Regions from separate parts of the Planococcus chinensis genome, predicted to be linked through region 3. Evidence: riboswitches for the same ligand, from Rfam matches in the RefSeq annotation. Region 3 holds a riboswitch; each other region holds the start of a gene.
The links. A riboswitch is a leader RNA that binds a small molecule or an ion and turns the genes downstream of it on or off. The one in region 3 is predicted to bind lysine.
Positions count from the first base shown of each region.

Region 1 (6,572 bases), on a different contig from region 3:
ATGCATGAGGTAACTTCCTTCATTAGAGTTAAATTTCTTTCCGCGACACCGCGAAAAGACTGTCTATTTCAATAATGAATCACCGGAGGGAAAATATCAACGCCCGGCCCTTCATTTTTGCAGATTTCATAATTGTTCCGTTTACAGATTGCGTACGTTGAACGTATTGCCGTTTTGGATGTCGCCGTATTCAAACCCGCGGTAGAACCAGCGCTGGCGCTGTTCGGAAGTGCCGTGAGTGAAGCTTTCCGGCACGACATAGCCGCGTGAACGCTTCTGGATCGTGTCATCGCCGACCGCGCTCGCTGCACGCAGCGCTTCCTGCAAGTCGCCTTCTTCAAGCACGTCCATGCCTTCCGCATGGTGCGCCCAGACGCCGGCATAATAATCCGCCTGAAGCTCAAGCCGTACTTGCAGCTTGTTGTATTCTTCCTCGCTCAGCTGATTGCGCATCGGCTGGACTTTTTCCATGACGCCAAGCAAATTCTGCACATGATGCCCCACTTCATGGGCGATGACATAGGCCATCGCAAAATCACCGGGCGCCTGGAACTGACGCTGCAGCTCTTCATAGAAACTCAGATCGATGTAAAGCTTCTGGTCTCCCGGGCAATAGAACGGCCCGACCGCCGATCCCGCTGTCCCGCAGGCCGATTCGACGCTATTGGTGTACAGGACGAGCGTCGGCTCGACATATTCAAGCCCCTCTTCCGCAAACACCTGCGACCAGACCGCCTCCGTATCCGCGAGGACGACCGACACGAAATCCGCCAGTTCCTCTTCCTGTTCCGTGGCCACATACGGCTCACCCGATTGCGCCGGCGCTCCGCCGCCCATGCCGTTCAGGACGGCGCCCGGGTCTCCGCCGAGAAACGCCACCAGCAGGAAGATCAGCAAACCGCCGATCCCGCCGCCTGCGGCAATTGTTCCGCCGCCCACTCCTCTTCCCCTTCTGTCTTCGACATTTCCGCTCCCTGCTCTGCCTTTCCATTTCATCGCGCTTCTCTCCTCGCCTGTTAGCCTTTTTTCTTAAGCCTATACCCCGTTCCGTACCTCCCTTAACCCTCAAGCGAGCCGGTAGACCAAAAACCGTTCCCGGAAATCGGCTTCCGACCCGGGCAAAGCGATTTCCTGCACCCGCTCGAAGCCCGTGCGGTACTCCAGAAACTCGATGTAATCCTCAGACGGGAAGAACAGGATCAGCTCGACAGGCCGCGGGGTTTTCTCCACGGACTTCAGCACATTCTGCACCACTTTCATGAAAATCTGGACAGAAAACGGATTGAAGAAATAAAACCGGTTGTCCTGCGGCTGCACGCGGTAGTTCTCCGCAAATTCACATTGGAAGCGGATGCGCCCTTTTGCGCGGGGCGCTCTTTTTTCATAGCGGATCAAATTCTGCATCGCTCCGGCGAACAGGCCAGGGTCCATTTCAACGCCCACGGCTTCCACCCCGAACAGGTGATGGGCATAAAAGGCGAGCCTCCCTTTTCCGCAGCCGAAATCCACAAGGCGGTCCCCCGGCGCTAGGCGGTAGGCCGCAAAAAGGTCGGCAAGCAAAGCGTAAGGGGTCGGCTCATAGCGGTTGTGGTGGAGCGAGTCATGGAATCCCTGTTGGATGCCTTCGGTCCGGATGTTCAAATCGGCGTCTTGCTGTCGTTCATTCATCATCATTTCCCCTTTCCCTGCAAATTCCGGTGCGCTGCTATTGCAATTTTCGGCGGAATTTGGTAAAGTCTAGCTAATTCAATAATTTCTTGCTCCGGTCTTCCGGAGTGAGGATAGAGGTGCAAAGACCATCAGTAGACAGCCCGAGGACGATGAGGTCCGGCGACGGCTGCTGAAAGGGGTTTTTGCCGAAGTGGAGAGGCGCTCATCGCCGAATCCGCTGGGCCTGCATTCAATAGATGCAGGACTGTCATATAGGAAACTATATGGAGGGCTATCTGATGCAAGAGCTGGGCGGTATACACACCGGCTCTATGGCAGCAACGAGACCCTCGTTGCTGTTTTTTTGTTTTTTTCGATAGACTCATCACCTCTGATTTTACTAAAAAAATGAGAAAAGGGTGGTATTTATGAATTTCGGACAAGTAGTAACAGCAATGGTGACACCATTTGACGCTAACGGTGACATCGACTTCCCGGCAACGGCCGCATTGGTCGAGCACCTGATCCAAAACGGCTCGGACGCACTTGTTGTCGCCGGCACCACCGGTGAATCGCCAACCCTGTCAGCGGATGAAAAAATCGAGCTTTTCAAGTTTGTCGTTGAAACGGGCCATGGCCGCATCCCGGTCATCGCCGGAACCGGTTCGAACAATACGCGCGCATCGATCACTATGACGCAAGGCGCCGAAGAGGCGGGCGTCGACGGCATCATGCTCGTGACGCCCTATTACAATAAACCTTCGCAGGAAGGCATGTTCCAGCATTTCCAGGCCATTGCTACTTCAACCCACCTGCCGGTCATGCTCTACAACATCCCGGGCCGCAGCGTCGTCAATTTGTCTGTCGACACGGTCGTGCGCCTGTCAGCGATTCCGAACATCGTCTCGATTAAAGAAGCGAGCGGCAACCTCGATGCTGCCGCTGAAATCATCGAACGCACGCCCGAAAGCTTCACGCTCTACAGCGGCGATGACGGCTTGACGCTGCCGCTTCTCTCAATCGGCGGAACTGGCATCGTCTCCGTTGCCGCCCACGTGATCGGCCGTGAAATGCAGGAAATGATTTCAAGCTTCAAAACAGGTGATACTCAGAAAGCGGCCAAGATCCACCGGAAACTTCTCCCGGCGATGAATGCACTGTTCGCTGCGCCGAATCCGGTGCCGGTAAAAACCGCACTCAACTTGACCGGCGTACCGGTTGGCGGAGTCCGCTTACCAATGGTGCCGCTCACAGAGCAGGAAACCCTGACCCTACAGGAAGCTTTGGCTCCTGTAGTACCCTTGAAAGCCAAGCAGTCTTAATGAAAAATGAAACCCGCTGAAGCGATGCTTCAGCGGGTTTTTTGGTTTTATTCGGATTCAGCGGACAGTTTTTTGAATGCCTGCTTGAGGCTGCCGCCAAGGGCAAGCCCTCTGACGTCAACGCCAAGATTCGTGATGGTCTGGGCGATTTCCGGACGAATGCCAGTCAAGATGCCGCGGATGCCGACAAGCTTCAAGGATTCTGTCAGTTTGATGATCTGCTGCGCTACGATGGCATCGACTTTGACGACACCGGACAAATCGATGATAAGTATCGAGACCTGAAGGCGGGATACAGCAATCAGCGTTTTCTCCAACAGGTAATGGGCACGGTCCATTTCGATATCGCCGACAATCGGCAGAATAGCGATTTCATCGTTCACCGGGACAACCGGCGAAGATAACTCAAGAAATTGCTTCCGCGCATCGCTTAAGTTCTTCTGATAGGCATGGATATAGGAAAAGCTATAGGAATGGGCTGCATGGTCAAGGAGCGAGTGAAAAAACTCCAGAACATCCAGCAGCTTTTCAAGGTCCATGCCTTCATGGACCGCTTCCGATTTCAGCACCTTGGCGATGTGCTTCCGGTAGATATGGGTTTCCGCAAGCGCCTGGTCAAGCATCATTCCCTGCTCCAGGAAATAATTCCCGGTCACTTTCCCCCACTCCGAAATTTCTGCAAATGCTGTTTTCGAATCGAAATAATTCGAAATTGATTTACCAAGGAGGCCGATGAGGCTTGCGCGGAACTCGATCACGGTTTCCAAAAGCGCTTCATAGCCTTCTATGTCTGACGGAGCGGCATCTTTCAGCGCCTCTTCCTGAATCAGGCCGGCGATTAAATATCTATCTGCTTCTACTCGTTCTCCGAGCAATTGGACTTCTTTTTCCATGGTTACCTCCGCTAATAACATTAGTTATAGTCTGAATTCATTATAACCATCAACGGCACCAGAGCGATAGCTTTATATTTTGTTCAAGCTAAATGTTTTTCAGCCTACCGCCACGCGGTTTCGGCCAGCGCTTTTCGCCTCATAGAGCGCTTTGTCCGCCCGCTCGAACAGCGTGCCGGCATCATCCCCGGGCATAAAGGCAGCTACGCCAATGCTTACAGTTATGCTGACATTGAGCCATTCTGCCTTTTCGAGGCCAAAGCGCACGCCTTCTGCAAGCTGCAATGCCGCGGTCTTCCCTATTTGCGGCAGCACGATGACAAATTCCTCGCCGCCCAGCCGGGCCACAATGCCTCTATCCCCGATTTCCGCTTCCAGTTTCCATGCCAATTCCTGCAGCACTGCATCGCCCATCTGATGCCCGTATGTATCATTGACCTGTTTGAAGAAATCGATGTCGACTGCGAGAAGCGACAACTCCACTCCATCCTCCGCTTTCATAGTCAACTCTTCAAGCAGCGTTTCCAAGCTGCGCCGGTTTTTAAGGCCGGTCAGCGGATCGAGCGCTGCGAGCTGGTAGAGGCTTTCATTGAGTTCCTCGAGTTCCCCTTGCTTGCACTCGACTTCCGCCAGCAGCGCTTTCAATTTATTAAATGCATCCGCTGTTTCCCGGTTGATCCTTTCCGCTTCGCGTTTGGCCAACAGCAATTCCTTCTCGTATTCGTCCCGGACAGTCATCCCGATCATGGCGCATTCAAAAAGGCCGTTCCGCTCTGCTGCATTCATCAGCACCGGAACCGGCCCATCCGCGCTTTTCAGCGTCAGGAACATTTCGTTCACTTTGCCGTGCAAGGTGATCGAGGGCATGAAATACGTCTGGAAATAAACCCTCGAAGCGACCGTCAGCAGGTCATGGACATGCACCGGCGCACGCACCGTGCCCACCATCTCCTGCATCGCCTGGTTCATTTCGATGATGCGGTTGTTGCGGTCGATGACCAGATAGCCAAATGGCGCCAGATTCAATTGTTCATCCACGTCCATCCCCTCCGATCATCTGTCCAGAAACGCCTGGATATGTGCGATTGTTTCTTCCGCGTCGCTAATATGCGGATTGTGGCCCATGGCCTCCATGACAATCAGTTCGCTGCCGTCGATCCGGCTATGGACGAAGCGGCCCACTTCCGGCGGCGCAATGGCGTCGAATTGCGGCTGCAAAATAAGCGTCGGAACGGAGACTTTCTCCAGCTCCTCGCGCACATCCGAAGTGAATGTCACTTCCGCAAATTGCCGGGCAATCACCGGATCATTCGAGCAGAGGATCTGCTCAAACTCCTGCGCCAGTTCCGGGCGGTCTTCGTTCTGCATGACGACAGGCGCCAGGTATTTCGCCCATTCTTTATAATTAAGCTCCATCATATCGAGCAATTCGTTGATATCCGTCCGTTCAAACCCGCCGTAGTAGCCGTCTTCGTTCATATAGAACGGCGACGGGCCAATCATTACCAACTTGTCCATAAGTTCCGGCCGTTCGATTGAAGCCAGCATGCCGATCATGCTTGAGACCGAATGGCCGACGAAGACGATGTTCTCGAATTCGAGCGCGTCGCACAGCTCAAGCAAATCCTGCTTATAACCGTGCAAGGTTCCGTAGCGTTCCGTCGAATAGGCAGATTTATCGCTTTTCCCTGACCCCACATAATCGAACAGCACTACCCGGTATTTGTCTTCGAAAGCTGGCGCAATTTCGCTCCAGACATACTGGTCGCAGCCGAAACCGTGGCCGAAAACCAGTACTTGGCGACCATGGCCAAGCAATTTGACGTTATTGCGTTTGACGATCTGTTCAAGCATGAAACTCTCTCCCTTGTATGTAAAAACGTACTTTTTTAATGGAAATCCAATACTAACAACCAACTTTTATCATAGCACTTGTTGAAAAAAGTACCAATACATACGCGATTTTTCCTACATCACCTGAATTGAAGAATCAGTATAAAATCTGCGCCGCCGCGAAGAAAGTTCCAATATGGGACAATGCGACGGCCTCTTGGGAAAAACCGGCCGTTTGATTTTAATAATTTTTGCGCGATGCCTTTGCCGAATCCGCTGGAGTCACCCCTCTTGGTCATCGTCAAACCGTATCATAGGATGTTTTGTCCATCCACTTCCCCTCCTGTACGCAAAAAAATAAAATCGGATACTTGCAAAATACCCCTATCTCATCCGAAAAAACGCATTTCTTTCGCCCAGTCCCCTTTTTCGGCCAAATAAGCCTCCCTTTAATGAAGAAACGGGTTTTTATTGCCATTGCGCTTCTGAAAAGCCAGAGTGCGAAAGGCCTAAAATCAAAAGAAGATGTTTATAAAACAGTTTGCCCCGGGTACACTACCCATACCTTAACTTTCAGGTGAAGCATCAAAACTTAGGAGGAATATAACATGAAAAAACATGGTGATAAACTGATCGGAGCATTTGATGTACAGGCTGAAGTATTAAACAAGATTACGGAATTAAAGCAGCAAGGATATAGCGAGGACCATATCTATGTAATTGCACAGGACCACGACCAGCTGTCGATGGTGGAGCGCCAGACGGATGTTCATGTAGATACCGACTCTACAGGTTCAACTGGTTCAACTGGTTCAACTGGAAGCTCCCAGAAAGAGGAAGGCTTCATGGGCAAATTCATGAACCTGCTCGCAGG
Region 1 covers NZ_JBHUFW010000002.1:282,303-288,874, reverse strand. The annotation lists gene ACFSDB_RS01355 (TraB/GumN family protein) at 1-6, opposite strand, end outside; gene ypfJ (KPN_02809 family neutral zinc metallopeptidase) at 142-996, opposite strand; gene ACFSDB_RS01345 (SAM-dependent methyltransferase) at 1,066-1,668, opposite strand; lysine riboswitch at 1,775-1,953, shown strand; gene dapA (4-hydroxy-tetrahydrodipicolinate synthase) at 2,079-2,972, shown strand; gene ACFSDB_RS01335 (STAS domain-containing protein) at 3,020-3,865, opposite strand; gene ACFSDB_RS01330 (diguanylate cyclase) at 3,965-4,903, opposite strand; gene ACFSDB_RS01325 (alpha/beta fold hydrolase) at 4,919-5,719, opposite strand; gene ACFSDB_RS01320 (DUF2382 domain-containing protein) at 6,307-6,572, shown strand, end outside.
Region 1: it holds a riboswitch for lysine, as region 3 does, so the genes downstream of both, dapA (4-hydroxy-tetrahydrodipicolinate synthase) here and ACFSDB_RS13470 (aspartate kinase) in region 3, are expected to answer to the same signal.

Region 2 (6,572 bases), on a different contig from region 3:
TTCCCGCTCCGGCAGCCTATACAATTTCCATACTTCCTGCTCCAGCTGTCCGGGCTCCGGCAGCTGATATTCCAAAAACTGTTCTTTCAACAATGCTTGGCGCAGCGGCGTTTTGATGCCCAGAAAAGGGAACTGGTTCCGCATATAAGCGGCCATCGGCACAGCCAGCTCATCATTGCGGTTCGCTTCAAACCGTTGAATAATTCCGTGATGGTCCCACGTCTTTTTCATAAATGTTTTGCCTCCTGAAACCTTTTAAAAAAGTGTAGCACATCCGAAAGCAGGGAATTGTAAAGCAACCGGCAATATTTGGAGGGAAGCCAGCAAGCTGCACTGGCCATCTTCCAAAAAGACGCCTAATTTTTTCTATGCTATCATAAAATAATAACGAACAATGGAGGCGGGACGATGATATATGTAGGTTTGACGGGTTGGGGCGATCATCCGGATGTCTATAGCCCAGGCTCAAAAAAAACAGAAAGATTGATCGATTACAGCGCGCATTTTCCGATAGTCGAATTGGATTCCTCATTTTATGCAGTCCAACCGGAACGCAATATAACAAAATGGATCAATGAAACGCCTGAAGGCTTCCAGTTCGTCGTTAAAGCCTATCAGGGGATGACAGGGCATCAGCGGGGCGAGAACCCGTTCGAAAGCCGTGAAGCGATGTTCGAGGCATTCCGGCTGTCAGTCCGCCCAATGAAGAAAGCCGGTAAACTCGCGATGGTTCTGCTCCAGTTTCCGCCCTGGTTCGATTGCCAGAAATCGAACGTCGAAGCGATCCGGGAAATCATCAGCCATTTGGGAGAATTCGACCTGGCCGTTGAATTCCGCCATCAGTCCTGGTATTCACCGGAACTTCGCGAAAAGACTTTTGAATTTTTGCGGGAAAACCGGCTGATCCACACGGTCTGCGATGAACCACAGGCTGGGGATGGATCAGTTCCGCTCGTGCCGGTTGCTACGCGCGATGACAAAGTGCTGATGCGTTTGCACGGCCGCAATTTGCATGGCTGGACAAACCCCGGCGGCGGGCAGAAGTGGCGGGAAGTGCGGTACCTATACGATTACAACAAGGAAGAACTGGCGGAAATCAGCAAAGCGGCAGAAACCCTCCAACAGTCCGCTGAAAACGTCTATATCATTTTCAATAATAATTCGGGCGGACATGCCGCAGGCGATGCGAAAGAATTCCAGGAAATGAACGGCTTGGAGTTCACCGGCTTGTCCGATAAACAGCTGGATCTGTTTGACGGTGGACTTTAATGGAATTTCTTCTACTGGCAATCGCGGGGTTGCTTTCAGGGATTGTCGGAGCGCTGATCGGCCTTGGCGGCGGTGTCATTTTGGTGCCAGCTCTCTTATTCCTGGGTACGGCACTGGCTTTCTTCCCCGATTTGTCGCCTCAGAAAATTGTCGGTTTGTCGGTGATCATGATGATTTTCACAGGCCTTTCTTCAACACTATCCTATATGAAAGTCAAAACGGTCGACTACCGGAGCGGCTTACTGTTCTTCATCGGCAGTGCTCCCGGGACCATAATCGGCGCCTTTGTCAACAAAGGCCTCGACTTGCCGTCGTTCAATTTGTATTTCGGCATCCTGCTCGTGTTTCTGGCCCTCTTGCTGTTGATCCGCAACCGGCTGAAAGCGGTGCATTGGTTTGTCGAGAACGGGCGGAAATTTACTTTCAAAGATTCCATGAACAAAGAATACGTGTACGGCTATCCGGTCTGGTTCGCGCTGCTTTTGACGTTCGGCGTCGGTTTCGCCTCCGGCCTGTTCGGAATCGGGGGCGGCTCGATCATGGTGCCGGCGATGATTTTGCTGTTCCTGTTCCCGCCGCACGTGGCGGTCGGGACGTCGATGTTCATGGTGTTCTTGTCCGCGATCGTCAATTCGGTAACGCATATTTCGCTTGGCAATGTCCCTTGGATTTATACCCTCGCTGTTGTGCCTGCCGCGTATATCGGAGCCAAAATAGGGGCGTCGCTCAACAAGAAGCTCCAATCAGAAACATTGGTCGTCATTTTGCGGATCGCATTGCTGGTTCTCGGCCTGCGGTCCATCTACGAAGGATTATTCAGTTCTTAAAGAGGTGTAAGGCATGGGAGAACTCATTCACATTTATCATACAAATGATCTGCACAGCCATTTTTCGCATTGGCCGAGCATCCGGGCGCTTCTGCATGAACGGAAACGCTGGCATGAGGAAGCCGGTGATACCTGCCTGATCCTTGATATCGGCGACCACGTCGACCGTTCCCATCCGTTCACGGAAGGGACGGCGGGAAAAGGCAATGTGGAATTGCTCAATGAAGCCGGCTACGATGCAGTGACAATCGGCAATAATGAAGGCATTACGCTGTCCAAGGATGAACTGGACGAATTGTATATCCAGGCTGACTTTGATGTCATTGTATCCAACCTGTTTGAAGAAGGCGGCGGCCGGCCGAAATGGGCAAAGCCTTACGGGGTCCTGGAGACTGCGGAAGGGCTGAGAATCGGCCTGGTCGGAGCAACAGCAGAATTCACTCCGTTTTATCAGCGCTTGGGATGGGAAGTGACCGATGCGAAAGCATCGATCATTGAATCGGTCAACGCCATCAAGGACCAGACGGACTTCATTGTCTGCTTGTCCCATCTGGGCATCCGGGAGGATGAACTGCTGGCGGAGCTTTGCACCGACATCGACGTGATCCTCGGCGCCCATACCCACCATATTTTCCACGAAGGGAAAACAATCGGCAGCACGCTGCTCGGGGCGGCCGGCAAATTCGGCATGTTCATCGGGCATATCACATGGGATCCGGCAACCGGTGAAACCGAAGCTGAATTGATCGATACCGCAGAATTGCGCAATTCGGAAGAGGGGTTCAATGATGAATTGATTGCCGACGGCAAAACCCAACTGAGCGAGCCGATTTTTTATAACGAAAAAGAATTGAAAGCGGAGTGGTTCAAAGAGTCGGAACTGGCCGAGCTGTTCGGGGAAGCGATGCTTGAGTATTCCGGAGCAGACTGTGCGTTGTTCAATGCCGGCTTGTTTATGGAGGGGATGCCGGTCGGGGTCGCGACACGCTATGATTTCCATAAGATGCTGCCGCACCCGATCAATCTCTGTCTGGTCGAATTGACGGGCGCAGAACTGAAGGAAATCTACCAGCAGTCGCTGAATGCCGAGTGGCCGAACATCGAATTGAAAGGGATGGGGTTCCGCGGCGCTGTCCTCGGGAACATCGTCCATGTCAATATGGCCGTCGAAGAGCATCAATTGTATGTCGGCGGCATTCCGGCAGACCCGGAAAAAGTCTATCAGCTGATTACGCTTGATATGTTCACGTTCGGCTATTTTTTCCCGGAGCTGAAACGGGCGCCAAAAACTTATTTCATGCCAGAATTCCTGCGGGATGTTTTCAGCCGGTTTTTCCAGGCAAAAGCAGTAAAATGAACGAATATTCGAAGTAGAGTTTCATTTGATTTCAATAAAATTCTGCGCTATGCTTTTAAGGAATTCAATATCGATGGGTAGAGGCTGCGAAGCTTATCAGTAATATGCGGGAGTGTGACAACGTTGAACGCATATGAAAGGAAGTTTTGCCGAAGCTCTTTTTTCAGGTGTCAATGGAAAAAGGGCTGGGGGCATTCTGAAAAAGGATGTCACTGTCGTCTGTGATTTTACAGGCGAAGAGCTACAGGGTTGTTTGATGTTTTTATGCACAGACGAATTGTAGAAGGCTGATTGTATCCATTGGAGCGATCGGCCTTTTTTCTATCTTCTCTTCCATCCTTAAAAAAATAGGAGGGATTCATATGGAAAATACTATTTTCTCGATTTTGCCGCCGCTGGTAGCAATTGTCATGGTGCTGCTGACCAAGCGGGTGCTGTTGTCGCTCGGCACCGGTGTGGTGGCAGCTGCGTTGATCCTGACGTCGTTTGCACCTGTCCAAGCTGCAAGAGAAATCTTCAATTCTTTTGCGGTCACGTTCTGGGACGAAGGCTTCAACGCCTATAATGTCTTTATCTTGCTGTTCCTGCTGCTGTTAGGCGTCATCACCGCGTTCGTCAGTCTGTCAGGCGGCAGCCGAGCATTCGCCGATTGGGCTTCTGCGCGCATCAAGACCCGCCGCGGCGCCAAGGTCCTGACGGTCGTACTCGGCATGGTGATTTTCATCGATGACTATTTCAACGCATTGGCGGTCGGACAAGTCGCACGCCCGATTACTGACCGTTATAAAGTGTCGCGGGCGAAACTGGCTTACTTCATCGATTCTACGGCAGCGCCGGTCTGTGTCATCTCACCGGTATCAAGCTGGGGAGCGGCGATTATCGGAATCGTCGCCACGATCCTGTCGGCGCAATCTTATGTTCAGATGTCGGCGCTTGAAGCATTCATCTGGATGGCCCCGATGAACTTCTACGTCATTGCGACGCTGGCCATCGTCATTTTCGTCGCCATCCGCGACGTCGATTTCGGAGCGATGAAAAAACATGAAACGCGCGCAATTACGACTGGGGAATTATACGACGCAAACAAAACAATCCCAGGGGAAATGAAAGAAGAGTTCCCGGCGCACGCACATGGAAAAGTGACGGATCTGCTCCTGCCGATCCTCTTGCTGATCGCCGGCACAATCGGGGCAATGGTTTGGACCGGCTATCAGAATGCCGGACAAGCGTGGGACATCTGGGCAATCTTCGAGAACACAGATGTACCGGCGTCGTTGATGGCGGGCGGCCTTTTGGGAGCTGTCGCGTCCATCCTATTGTATGTACGCCAGTTCAAGAAAAACGAAACGGCAAAAGCATCCTGGGTCGGCAAAGGCATCGTGGAAGGGCTTCGCTCGATGATCGGCGCTGTGCTGATCTTGATCTTTGCTTGGGCACTCAGCTATTTGATCGACGCACTTGAAACCGGCGTCTACCTGGCGGATGTGGTGACAAAGAATAATATTCCAACCGAAATCCTGCCGGTGCTTCTGTTTCTTTTAGCCGGAATCATGGCTTTCTCGACCGGAACTTCCTGGGGCTCTTTCGGGATTCTGCTGCCGATTGCCGGCAACATCATGGGGCAGGCAGCGCCTGAACTTCTGCTGGCAACGTTGTCAGCGGTTCTGGCCGGAGCTGTTTTCGGGGACCATTGTTCGCCGATTTCAGATACGACGATCCTGTCATCTACAGGGGCAGGAAGCAACCACATGGACCACGTATTGACCCAATTGCCGTATGCGCTGACCGCAGCCGCGATCGGGGCAGTGGGGTATATCGTCATAGGCTTTACCGGTTCGCTGCTATGGTCTTTATTAGCAGTTGCGGTCATTTTAGCAGTATTATTTATCACATGGTCAAAACGTACTACAATTCTTGAGAAACAAGCAAATAACTAGCAAATATTAAAAGCAGAGGAATTTTTCCTCTGCTTTTTACTATTCTAGCAATAGTTTTTTATAAATATTTTCCGGAATTATCTTTACTTTCAAAGGCAGCATCGTTATACTATTTTTAGATTAGTCAATAATCTGAAAATAAACAAACTTCCTATTTTTCTGTAAGAAAATTGGAAGCAGACAAACAAAGGGGGAAGAAAGATGGAACGTTCGCAATGGGGTACACGCGCCGGATTTATTATGGCGGCTGTCGGCTCAGCGGTAGGTTTGGGGAACATTTGGCGTTTTCCATATGTAGCCTATGAAAATGGTGGAGGAGCATTCTTTATACCGTACTTATTCGCTCTGTTAACCGCAGGGATACCAATTCTAATTATGGAATTCACCATCGGGCATAAATACCGCGGATCGGCACCGTTGTCATTCTTCAGAATGAGCGGCAAGAAATTGGAATGGATGGGCTGGTGGGCGATATTCGTTTCATTCGTCATCTCCACGTATTACGCAGTTATTATCGCTTGGGCGATGCGCTACACGATTTTCTCAATCAACCAGGCATGGGGATCAGATACGCAAGATTTCCTCTTTAATGACTTCCTTCAATTGACTGTAACGCCAGGGCAAACCGGAGGAATTGTATGGGGTGTCTTAATTCCGCTAATTCTGGTGTGGGCTATCGCCTTAGGAATCTTGTTGGGCGGCGTCAAAAAAGGGATCGAAATGGCAAACCGCATTTTCATCCCGACACTGGTCGTCATCTTCCTGATTGTCGTTATCCGTGCAGTCACGCTTGACGGAGCAGCACTCGGATTGGATGCATTCTTTAAACCGAATTTTGATGCGATCATGGACCCGCAGGTATGGGTAGCGGCGTACGGACACATTTTCTTCAGTTTGTCCATCGCATTTGCGATTATGATCACTTATGCGAGTTACCTTCCGAAAAAATCGGATATCACGAATAATGCTTTCATCACTGGGTTTGCGAACTCGGCATTCGAATTGCTTGCCGGTATTGGGGTGTTCGCAGCACTAGGATTCATGGCGAACCAGCAAGGCGTAGCGGTTGCGGATGTAGCAGCAGCGGGCGTCGGGTTAGCATTCGTTGTCTTCCCGCAGATTATCAATGAGTTCCCTGGATTCAACGGCCTGTTCGGCGTCTTATTCTTCTTGTCCTTGACG
Region 2 covers NZ_JBHUFW010000007.1:164,783-171,354, forward strand. The annotation lists gene ACFSDB_RS10755 (DNA alkylation repair protein) at 1-231, opposite strand, end outside; gene ACFSDB_RS10760 (DUF72 domain-containing protein) at 409-1,269, shown strand; gene ACFSDB_RS10765 (sulfite exporter TauE/SafE family protein) at 1,269-2,096, shown strand; gene ACFSDB_RS10770 (bifunctional metallophosphatase/5'-nucleotidase) at 2,110-3,453, shown strand; lysine riboswitch at 3,524-3,705, shown strand; gene ACFSDB_RS10775 (Na+/H+ antiporter NhaC family protein) at 3,816-5,390, shown strand; gene ACFSDB_RS10780 (sodium-dependent transporter) at 5,592-6,572, shown strand, end outside.
Region 2: it holds a riboswitch for lysine, as region 3 does, so the genes downstream of both, ACFSDB_RS10775 (Na+/H+ antiporter NhaC family protein) here and ACFSDB_RS13470 (aspartate kinase) in region 3, are expected to answer to the same signal.

Region 3 (6,572 bases):
CAAGGCTTGCCGTCTTTATAAGTCCAGATCCGTCCGCCTTCACCGCGTGCCGATTCAGACATCAGACGAAGCTTGTCGTCTCCTGGAATCGCAGTCGGGTGGATTTGGATGAATTCGCCGTTCGCGTAATATGCGCCTTGCTGATAAACGATGGAAGCCGCAGAACCTGTGTTGATGACAGAGTTCGTCGATTTCCCGAAGATGATTCCCGGTCCGCCGGTTGCCATAATGACAGCATCGGCAGGGAATGCTTTGATTTCCATGGTCGACATGTTCTGGGCAGTGATCCCGCGGCTGACGCCTTGGTCATCCAGAACCAGGCCGAGGAATTCCCAGCCTTCGTATTTCGTAACAAGCCCGCTCACTTCGTGGCGGCGCACTTGCTCGTCAAGAGCGTAAAGCAATTGCTGGCCCGTTGTAGCGCCTGCGAAAGCTGTTCTGTGGTGCATCGTTCCGCCGAAGCGGCGGAAATCGAGCAAGCCTTCCGGCGTACGGTTGAACATAACGCCCATACGGTCGAACAGCCGGATGATGGCTGGTGCTGCATCCGCCATCGCTTTGACTGGACGCTGGTTCGCGAGGAAGTCCCCGCCGTAAACCGTGTCATCAAAGTGGATATCCGGTGAATCTCCTTCACCTTTTGTATTTACTGCCCCGTTAATCCCGCCTTGCGCACAAACGGAGTGGGATCTTTTTACTGGGACGATTGAAAATAAATCAACGGGAGAGCCTGCTTCAGCTGCTTTGACAGCTGCCATCAAACCGGCAAGGCCGCCCCCGACAATAGTAAGTTTGCCTTTCGCCATTTCGGTATTCACTCCTCTTTTAGTTCACCAATGATCGAAATGTTCTTAAACGAACGCGAATAGCGCCCGGATACCGATAATAGAAAGCACTACGAATACTAGAAGCGTGAAATAAGTAGCGCCTCTTTGAGCTTTTTCGGACTGTGTGATTCCCCATGTTACAAGGAAAGACCAAAGGCCGTTAGCCAAGTGGAACGTCGCAGCCAGAACACCGACGATGTAGAAAGCCAGCATTGCAGGGTTGCTCAAGATGTTTTCCATCATGTTGAAATCTGCTTCTGCCGCATTGCCGATCGCAACCTGGAAGCGCGTTTCAAACACGTGCCACGCGATGAAGATGACCAGGAAGACACCTGTATAGCGCTGGGCTACGAACAATGTGTTGCGCAAATAGCTGTATTTGCCAACGTTATTCTTCGAAGTGAACGCTATGTATAATCCGTAGAATGCATGGTACAACAATGGCAGATAAATAACGAAGATTTCCAAGAAGATTACGAATGGAAGGTTCGCCATGAAGTGAGATGCCGTGTTGAACGCTTCAACACCTTGAGTCGCAAAGTGGTTGACGATTAAGTGCTGCGTCAAGAATAGCCCGATCGGGATGATCCCTAACAATGAGTGCAGCCTGCGCATTAAAAATTCTCGATTTTCCAAAATTTTACCTCCCTCAGACGTTAATAGGCAGAAAAAAGAGCCGTCGAATTATCGCGAGAGCATCCATTGACTGCATATATCATCATGATACAATAATATGACATATTTATTGTACTCCCCCCCTTTGGGAGCGTCAAGGCAACTTGCCTTTTTCTAAGAGTTTCACCGTTCGTATTTATTATATTGAAAGTAGGTTCAACATGACTGTCACAGACACAGAATTCAATGGGCAATTCGGATATGAAATCATACGGGACCACGTGATGCCTGACATCCTTGGCAAGCACGAAGCGGACATCCTTTATTGGGCCGGGAAATCGCTAGCCCGCAAGTTTCCGCTGTTCTCCTTGGACGAAGCACCCGACTTTTTCAGGCAGGCGAACTTCGGCGAGCTGTCTCTAGACCGCACCAGTAAAGACGAAATTGTCTTTCAACTCACTCCGCCGAAAGCGGATCAACGATGCTTTAAGCTCGAAGCCGGGTTCCTGGCTCAGCAAAAACAAAAAATTGACGGTTTTGTGACAGAAGCCCACGAGGAAGTGTTTCCGAAAAAGAACCGCGTCCTCATTACCTTAAAATGGGATCTTCGCGACAAAGCCTGACACTTCTGCCTGTGCTTGTGAGCACAGGTTTTTCATTTTCACCTCGTGCTTCTATCTGCCTACGAACTTAGACTCTTTCAGAAAATCCGTTTCTATTGTACGATGGAATCAGAATATTTTATCTAATTGAAACATTATTGACTATTCACTATGAATTTTTTGAAGGGAGATATTTAATGGAAAAAGTTCTTGTCACTATCGGCATTCCCGTCTACAATGGCGAACGCCATGTCCAAATATGCATCGATTCGATTTTGAATCAAACGATGCCGCAGCACCATATTGAAATCATCGCCGTCAATGACGGCTCGACAGACCGGACGGCAGCGGTGCTTGATGCCTATGCCAAGGAATACCCGAATTTCCGTGCGATCCACCAAGCCAACACCGGCGGTCCCGGTGCCCCCCGCAACACCGTGATTTCTGAAGCTCGCGGCGAGTATATCTTCTTCGTCGATGCAGATGACTTCCTGGGGGAAGAAGCACTGGAGCGCATGCACCGGATGGCGGCGGACAACCGTTCCGATATCGTGCTCGGCAAATTCGTCGGCGTCAACGGCCGCGGCGTCGCCCATTCCATGTTCCACCGCAACCAGCCCAGAACGACAGCGCTCCAATCCGATGTGTTCGATGCAATCGGCCCAACTAAAATGTTCCGCACCAAATTCCTCCTCGAAAAAGGAATCCGCTTCCCGGTCGGCATCTGCACTGCCGAGGACCAGCCTTTCATGGTCCATGCCTATATACTCGCCGACGCCATCTCCATCGTTGCCGACTATCCTTGTTATTACGTCGTCAACCATACCGACAAAGAACATGCTTCAGTGATGCCAGCCTCCCCTGCCGATTACTACGGCACCCTAGCCCAATCTGTCCGCATCATCAAACGCCATATCAAAAACCAGGTCCATCAGGACGTGCTGATCGCCAAATACCTGAAGAAAGAATTCACGACCGGCCGCAGCGTGTCACTCGCCACATCTGCCCTTGGCCAGCGTGAAAAGACTGCTTGGCTCCGAGAGTTGAACCGCTTCTTGGCCAACTGGTCCAATAATAAAATTATCAGCCTCCTCCCGGTTCCCATGCAGCAGTATGTGAGTTGCGCCAAAACTGATGATCTCCAGCAAGTGCTGGCATTTTTCTCAAGCGACATCCCCGATGCCGGGTAATAGGCAAACAAAAGGCAAGCCCCGCTTTATTGCGGAGCTTGCCTTTTTATTCTGATAACCCATATGCGTTGTGGAGCGCATTGGCTGATTTGTTCATTTCTGTTTCCGGCACGACGACCGACACTTTGATTTCGGATGTGGAGACCATTTTCACCGGAATCCCTTCTTTTCGCAAGATATCAAACATCTGCGCTGCGACCCCCGGATTCGACACCATGCCCGAACCGACGATGGACACTTTCGAAAGGCCGACTTCATAGTTCGCTGACACGAAACCGATGCTTTCCTGGTTGTCGTTCAGCACACGGCGCGTTTCTTCCAAACTGTCCTCTTTGATGGAGAATGAAACCGAAGGCGGGAATTCGTCGGTGATGCTTTGGACAATAATGTCGACATCGATATGGTTTTCTGCCAGCTTCGTGAAGATATTGGCTAATGATCCGTTGAATGCTTCTTTGTAAATGACCGTAACGCGGGCGATTCCCGGTTCGAACGCGACGCCTCTGACGATTAGATTTTTTTCCACAGTGACCACCTCTTGTATAGTTGTGCCCGGTTCATCCGAGTAGCTCGCGCGAACGGACAACGGGACCTGGTTGTTTTTAGCGAATTCAACAGCCCGCGGGTGCAGGACGCCTGCTCCCAGATTCGCCAGTTCCAGCATTTCATCGTAGGAAATCTGATCAAGCTTGCGGGCGCCGGTCACATACCGCGGATCGGACGTGTAGACGCCGTCGACGTCGGTATAGATTTCGCAGGCATCTGCGTTGAGGGCAGCAGCAAGGGCGACCGCCGTCGTATCCGAACCGCCGCGGCCGAGCGTCGTGATATTGCCGATTTTATCGACTCCCTGGAACCCGGCCACCACACAGAAATAACCATTTTCAAGCACGCGCTCGAGGCGTTCGGTATGAATCTGTTCGATGCGCGCATTCCGTGGCACCGATTCAGTTTCGATGCCTGCCTGCCAGCCGGTGAAAGAAAGCGCTTCGTGGCCGAGTGCCTTGAAAGCCATGGCCAGGAGCGAAATTGTCACTTGCTCGCCGGTCGCAAGCAGCATGTCCATTTCACGTTTCGGCGGATCGACGGAGATTTCATTCGCCAGCCCGAGCAAAGTGTCCGTCGTTTTGCCCATGGCAGAGACGACGATGACGACACGGTGCCCTTTTTCCTTTTCGCGGATTGCCCGCTTCGCAACACCGATGATTTTCTCCGGCGTTGCAACTGATGTGCCTCCGAATTTCATGACTACTGTTTTCATCTCATCCACTCCCATAATGTAAGTGGCCCTCAACATGAATGCCAAGGTGCAAGCACCCCGGCCAGACAATAAAAAAAGGCAGCCCGCCGCGACTGCGGCAAACTACCTCTTTAGCATGTACGAATACGAAAAAACGTCCATGTGAGATAGCCCTCCAGAGATTGACTCTGACAGCCCGGCATCTATTAAATGCAGGACCAGCACCCGGGGTTGCAGGAACCCGGGCACTTCGGCGACCGCCCCTTTCCCCATCCTTCACAGATTCAGCAAATCTCCGGATGGCTACTTTTGACGTTCGCACCTCTATCATCACTTTTCCAAGTGATTCATTTCTGTTTTTACGATAGCACGTTATTGTTCGCTTGGCAACGATTGTTGTGAAAAATGCTGGCGGATCTGTTCTGCCAGCTTTACCGGCATGCCCGCTTCGCGCAGCTCTTCCACGCCTGCTTCCTTGATGCGCTTGACCGAACCGAAATGCCGCAGCAGCTGCTGCTTGCGCTTCGGCCCTACGCCTTCAAGTTCATCAAGCGCCGACTGGATCGAATTTTTGCCGCGCTGCTGGCGGTGGAACGTAATAACGAACCGGTGGACTTCGTCCTGGATGCGCTGCAGCATATAAAACGCTTCGCTCGTCCGCTTCAGCGGCACCACTTCAACCGGATCGCCGTAAAGCAGCTGCGAAGTCTGGTGCTTGGCGTCTTTCGCAAGCCCGGCGACCGGGATCGACAAGCCCAGCTCATCTTCGAGCACCTCGCGCGCAGAAGAAATCTGCCCTTTGCCTCCGTCAATGACGATCAAGTCCGGCAACGGCAAGCCGTCTTTCAAGACACGCGTATACCGGCGGCGGACCACTTCGCGCATAGCGGCGTAATCATCCGGCCGGCCGGCGCTGCGCGTCTTGTATTTCCGGTAGTCTTTTTTCGATGGTTTGCCGTCGATGAAGGTGATCATCGCAGAAACAGCGTCTGCTCCCTGGATATGGGAGTTGTCAAATGCTTCGATGCGCAATGGCGTCTGGATGTTCATCGCTTCGCCGAGTTCGAGGCAAGCGCCGACTGTCCGTTCTTCCTGTCGCTCAAGCAGCTGGAATTTCTCCTTGATCGCAATTTCGGCGTTTTTCCGGGCGAGCGACAAGAGGTCTTTTTTCTTGCCCCGCTGCGGAACCAGGACGCGGATGCCGAGCCAGTCGCGGACCAGTTCCGCATCCGTCCCTTCCGGCAGCAGCACTTCGTTCGGTTTCACGTGGTGCGGCTGTTCATAGAACTGGCCAAGAAACGTCAGGAACTCGTCTTGCGGATCCCGGTAGAGCGGGAACAGCGAGACGTCGCGTTCGATCAATTTGCCTTGTCGCACAAAAAAGACCTGGACGCACATCCAGCCTTTGTCGACCGCGTAGCCGAAGACATCCCGGTCGGTGAAATCGTTCATCGCCATCTTCTGCTTCTCCATGACGGTCTCGATATGGGAAATCTGGTCGCGGTATTCTTTCGCCCGTTCAAACTCCAGGTTTTCGGCCGCTTCCGACATCTTCTCGATCAGGTCCTGCTTCACCTCGCGGAAACCGCCATTCAGAAACTTCGTGATGCTGTCGATCATTTCCTGATAGGTTTCCTTTTCCACGGGCTTGATGCACGGCGCGAGACATTGCCCCATATGGTAATAAAGGCAGGCGCGGTCCGGCATCGTATGGCATTTCCGGAGCGGATAGAGCCGGTCGAGCAATTTCTTCGTTTCACTGGCGGCATAGGCGTTCGGGTAAGGGCCGAAATACTTGCCTTTGTCCCGCTTGACCTGGCGCGTCGTGATCAGCTTCGGATGCCGCTCCCCGGTAATTTTCAGGTAAGGGTACGATTTGTCGTCCTTCAGCATGATGTTGTATTTCGGGTCGTGTTTTTTGATCAGGTTAAGCTCCAGGATGAGCGCTTCTACGTCCGAAGACGTGACGATATACTCGAAATCCTCAATTTCGCCGACAAGCCGCTGCGTCTTCGCATCATGGCTTCCCGTGAAATACGAGCGCACCCGGTTTTTCAGCACTTTGGCCTTCCCGACATAGATGACGGTCCCTTGCCGG
Region 3 covers NZ_JBHUFW010000011.1:177,601-184,172, reverse strand. The annotation lists gene sdhA (succinate dehydrogenase flavoprotein subunit) at 1-806, opposite strand, end outside; gene ACFSDB_RS13485 (succinate dehydrogenase cytochrome b558 subunit) at 852-1,466, opposite strand; gene ACFSDB_RS13480 (YslB family protein) at 1,664-2,065, shown strand; gene ACFSDB_RS13475 (glycosyltransferase family 2 protein) at 2,242-3,234, shown strand; gene ACFSDB_RS13470 (aspartate kinase) at 3,281-4,495, opposite strand; lysine riboswitch at 4,635-4,809, opposite strand; gene uvrC (excinuclease ABC subunit UvrC) at 4,847-6,572, opposite strand, start outside.